Regions from separate parts of the Comamonas sp. C24C genome, predicted to be linked through region 2. Evidence: predicted binding sites of a transcription regulator. Region 2 holds the regulator's gene; the other holds the start of a gene.
What was found. Region 2 encodes sigma-54, which starts transcription at its own class of promoters, with help from an activator protein. Its sites were predicted from a motif close to TGGCANGNAANCTGCTTT; they were not measured.
Positions count from the first base shown of each region.

Region 1: atzF (allophanate hydrolase) is a predicted target of sigma-54. The motif match lies at 804-821, and genes of this name have one in related genera.

Region 1 covers NZ_JBKFBC010000012.1:146,723-149,124, forward strand. Annotated here, with positions in the region: gene ACLBXN_RS20405 (TonB-dependent siderophore receptor) at 1-183, shown strand, start outside; gene ACLBXN_RS20410 (hypothetical protein) at 231-461, shown strand; gene atzF (allophanate hydrolase) at 856-2,402, shown strand, end outside.
Region 2 covers NZ_JBKFBC010000005.1:21,715-24,116, forward strand. Annotated here, with positions in the region: gene ACLBXN_RS10680 (RNA polymerase factor sigma-54) at 67-1,668, shown strand; gene ACLBXN_RS10685 (YfaP family protein) at 1,750-2,402, opposite strand, start outside.

The DNA of each region.
Region 1 (2,402 bases), on a different contig from region 2:
GGTTTCACCACATGGAACATGCGAGTTGCCTATCAAGTCACGCCCGAGCTCAACGTAGCGCTGAACCTGAACAACATATCCGATAAACGATACATCGTTCCAGGCTACACCGGGTACACCGGCGCTAACTATGGAGATCCGCGCAACATCATGCTTACTTTGAAATACACCCCTCGCCTTTAACGGTTCACGAGGTACCTAGGCCAAAGAGTTGAGCAACGTCTGCGGACTTGACGATTTATTTTTTGACGCCGCTCAATGCTGCGCTCAGCCACAATCTGCGCTGCTGCATGCTTGGCCACTTCAGTTCGCGTGGCATCAATAAAAAGCCGCCCGATAGTTTGAACTCCATCACGCATGCCAATGTGGGGCATCGTGATGCGGAAGGCAGTGCCCGGCATCATCCGGGAAAGCTTTTCGGCCGGTTTCAGTTCCAACCATCGACGGCGGCTTCAGTCTGAACACGGCTGTTCGGATAGAACGAAGCAAAGTAATTGCTCGTTTTATTCATGAGGAAATTCCTTTAAAGATTCAGTACGAGATGTGATGCTTTGTGCGCGCCTGTCACGGCCCTATTTCGGTCGTTAATCATTTTCGGACTTGTCTGTTTAGCAATCACATGTGCGCCCTTCCCGCAGTTCAGTAAACCGGACATTCTTCCGCTTGGTAGCCTGGGTCAGATCAGTTGTAAAAATTCCAATCTAATCCAGCAAGTGGGGTGCGGATGAAATCTTGGACTAGTGATCGGTCTAAGAGTGCTGATGCGCTTTCATTCTTTGGAAGCGGATACTTGAAAAGCCAACTGGCACGCAACCTGCTTAAGCCAAGCATCTTGTATACATTTGGGTATTCATCATGCTGATTGGTTCATTTGAAGATTGGAAGCGGGCTTACCAAGAAGGCGCTGAGCCTGCTGCATTGCTTGAGCAGCAGCGCCGTAGTCTGACCAGCGATGACTCGGCCTGGATCAGCATTGCCAGCGACGCGCAATTGAAAGCACAGCTGATACAACTAGAGGCACTTCAACAGACCCAAGGGCGTGAGCGTCTGCCTTTGTACGGCATCCCCTTTGCGGTCAAGGACAACATCGATGTAGGGGGCTTTGTCACCACGGCGGCCTGCCCTGCTTTCGCCTACCAGGCACAGCGCGATGCTGTGGCCGTTCAGCGTCTCAGGCAAGCCGGAGCCATTGTTCTAGGCAAGACCAATCTGGACCAGTTTGCCACCGGTCTCGTCGGAACACGCTCACCATTTGGTGCCGTGCCCAATACGTTTGACAGCCGACTTGTTTCCGGCGGCTCCAGCTCCGGCTCGGCATCTGTGGTGGCGCGTGGTCTGGTTCCATTTGCCCTGTCCACGGACACGGCTGGATCGGGTCGAATTCCTGCGGCCTTCAACCAGATCGTCGGAATCAAGCCCACTCCCGGTGCAGTGCCCGGCACTGGTTTGGTGCCTGCCTGCCGCACGCTGGACTGCATAGGTGTTCTGGCGCTGAATGTGGCCGATAGTGCTCTGGTCCTGTCACTCATGGAAGGACCTGACACACAGGACAGCTACGCTCGATCACGCCCCTTCATCGCCAAACATACCCCGCTGTCTCAACTGCGCGTGGGGGTGCCTGATGCACGCAAGCTTTCCAGCGACTATGAGGATGCATTTGCTGCGTTTCTTGCTCGTCTGAAGCCGCAAACCGAACGGGTACAAGCCCTGCCCTTTGATGCATTGTTTGAAGTCGCCAATCTGCTGTACTACGGCCCCTGGGTGGCTGAACGGGTGGTCGGAGCACGCGACATCTACGAACACCAGCCAGAAGCCTTGCTGCCAGTGATTCGCCAGGTTCTGGACGTACACCAGCGCTTCAACGCTGCCGACACCTTCAATGCCCAGTACCAACTGCAAGACCTCAGACAGCAAGCCCAGCATATCTGGCATGAATGTGATGTGCTGTGTGTTCCGAGCGCACCGCACCACCCCTCCATGGCCGAGGTGGAAGCTGACCCGATCGGCGTCAACTCGGAGATGGGAACCTATACCAACTTCGTGAATCTTCTCGGTTGGTCGGCGATCGCAATCCCTGCATCGCAACTGCCAGACGGCCTGCCCTTCGGCATCACCTTGATAGCGCCGGGCTGGCGCGAGCCTGATCTGGTGCGCTGGGCTCAGCAGTTGGAAGCACAAACCAATCTGTATGCCGGCGTTACAGGCCTTCCCGCCCAAAACACTGGCTCACTGCCCACATGGCGGGTACCGACACAAGGCGAGACCATCGAAGTAGCCGTGGTGGGTGCACATCTGCGCGGCATGCCTCTCAATCATGAATTGCTGGCTTGCGGTGCGCGCTTTCGCGAGGAGACAAGCACCGCCTCGGACTACCGCCTGTATGCCCTGCAAGGCACAGTACC
Region 2 (2,402 bases):
GGCGGCCCGGCGGCAAACCCATAGCACTGCGCGCGTTTGCAATGATTGTCTGGGAGCCGCGCCTCGATGAAGCCAGGTCTCTCGCTACGCGTTTCGCAGCATTTATCGCTGACGCCGCAGCTGCAGCAATCGATTCAGCTGCTGCAGCTCTCCACTCTGGAGCTGGCGCAGGAAGTCGAGCAGATGCTGGTCGACAACCCTTTTCTGGAGCGTGCGGGCGATGAGGCCGAAACTGCGGGAGATGCTCCTGTAGATGTAGCTGCTAGCGCCAGTGAATACAGTGTTTCAGATAGTATTCATTCTGAAAAAGAGGCATCACAAGCGCAATTAGCTACTGAAACAGTAGCGGAAACGCCGAGCCCCGAAACCCCGGAAACGCTGAACTGGGAGGCCGACGGCATGGACGGCCAGGACGGGGAATGGGGCGGTGAATCCAGCAGCGAGTGGGATACGCCCTCGGCCAGCAGCTCCACACGTAACCGCGACGGCGATGACGAAACCGATGCCATCGATCTGGCGCGCGAGCACCAGAGCCTGACCGACTTTCTCCATCGTCAGGCACTGAGCCTGCATCTGGGCGCGGCAGACACGGCGGCGCTGCGCTTTCTCATCGAGTCGCTCAGCGACGACGGCTATCTCGAGGATTCCCTGCAGGAGCTGGCGCAGAGTCTGGCCGGCGACGACCTGGAAGAGCGCGAGGAGCTGGAGCAGCACTTTGCCATTGCGCTGAAGCTGCTGCAAAGCCTGGAGCCGGTGGGCGTAGGCGCGCGCGATCTGGCCGAGTGCCTGCAACTGCAGCTGCGCGATCTGATCCGCACGGCCGAGGACGAGGGTACGACCGAGGCGCATATGAGCCGGCTGCTGCTGGCGCAGGCCATCTGTGCCCAGCCCATGGACTTGCTGGCGCGGCGCGATCTGCGCAAGCTCACCAGCCTGTGCGGCGCGCGCGAGGAACAGCTGCGCGAGGCCATGGCCCTGATCGCCAGACTGGAGCCGCGTCCGGGGCGGCGCTTTGTGGACGTGGAGCGCCATATCGTGGTGCCCGATGTCATCGTGCGCCCGGTGCGCTCCGGCTCGGGCCGGGCGGACTTTTCCGTGCAACTCAATCCCGAGGTCATGCCGCGTCTGCGCGTGCACGACATCTATGCCGGAGTGCTGCGTCGCCACAAGAACAGTGACGGTCATGCGGCGCTGCAACAGCAGCTGCAGGAGGCGCGCTGGTTCATCAAGAACATCCAGCAGCGCTTCGACACCATCTTGCGTGTTTCCGAAGCCATCGTGGAGCGGCAGAAGAACTTCTTTGTGCATGGCGAGCTGGCCATGCGCCCGCTGGTGCTGCGCGATATCGCCGACACGCTGGGCCTGCACGAATCCACCATCAGCCGCGTGACCACGGCCAAGTACATGGCCACGCCCCAAGGTACTTTCGAACTCAAGTATTTCTTCGGTTCGGGCCTGGGCACGGAAACCGGCGGCAGTGCCTCCAGCACGGCCGTGCGTGCGCTGATCAAACAGTTTGTCGATGCCGAAGATGCCAGAAAGCCGCTGTCAGACGCCAAGCTGGCCGACATGCTCAAGGAGCAGGGCATTGAGTGTGCGCGCCGCACCGTCGCCAAATACCGCGAGCAGCTCAAGATACCCACGACCACGCTGCGCAAGGCGCTGTAGCGAATCGCCGCGCGGCTAGGAGCAAAAAAGGCAAGCGGCCTGGTGAAGACCGTTTGCCTCGGGCTGGATGTGCGTCGTCGCTCAGGGGGTGAGGGTTGCGGAGTACTTGCCGTTCTGGGCGTTCTTGCTCACCACGACATTGAACATGGCGTAGACCGGGTTGTCGCCGGTGGCTGCGCCCAGGGTGACCGACTTGGTGCCCAGCACGCCGTCATCCCAGGATGCGACCTGTACCGTGGCGGTTCTGCCGGCGGCTCTGGCGTAGTTGGCGATGGCGACTCGATAGGTACCTTCCTGCAGCCTTGCCGAATCGCAGGATGCATAGTAATGCTCGGGTCCGTAGGCGACGGTATTGTCTACATCGAGATAGCCGCTGGCGCCGCGCATGTTGCGGTAGTAGACGTGCGAGCCTGATGGCTCATAGGTGTGCAGGTCGACGTCACCGCTGCCGTCCCATGTCAGGGTGGTGGTGAAAAAGCCGGATGTCGCTTGCGCAGGCGGAGCCACGAGTGTCGACAGTGCGGTCGTGATGTGGCTCTTCACGCGGTTGGAGATCTCCAGGCCCGGGTTGATGTAAATCTCGATCAAGCCATGACCGAGCAGGTCTTTCTCGCCATTCATACCGGCGGGGCGCAGCAGATAGCCGGGAATGCTGTCCGTGATGCTGGCCACCGTGCCCACGGCTCTCAGGCCATTGATGACGAGATCCAGATCCGCCAGGGTGTGTTCCCCGT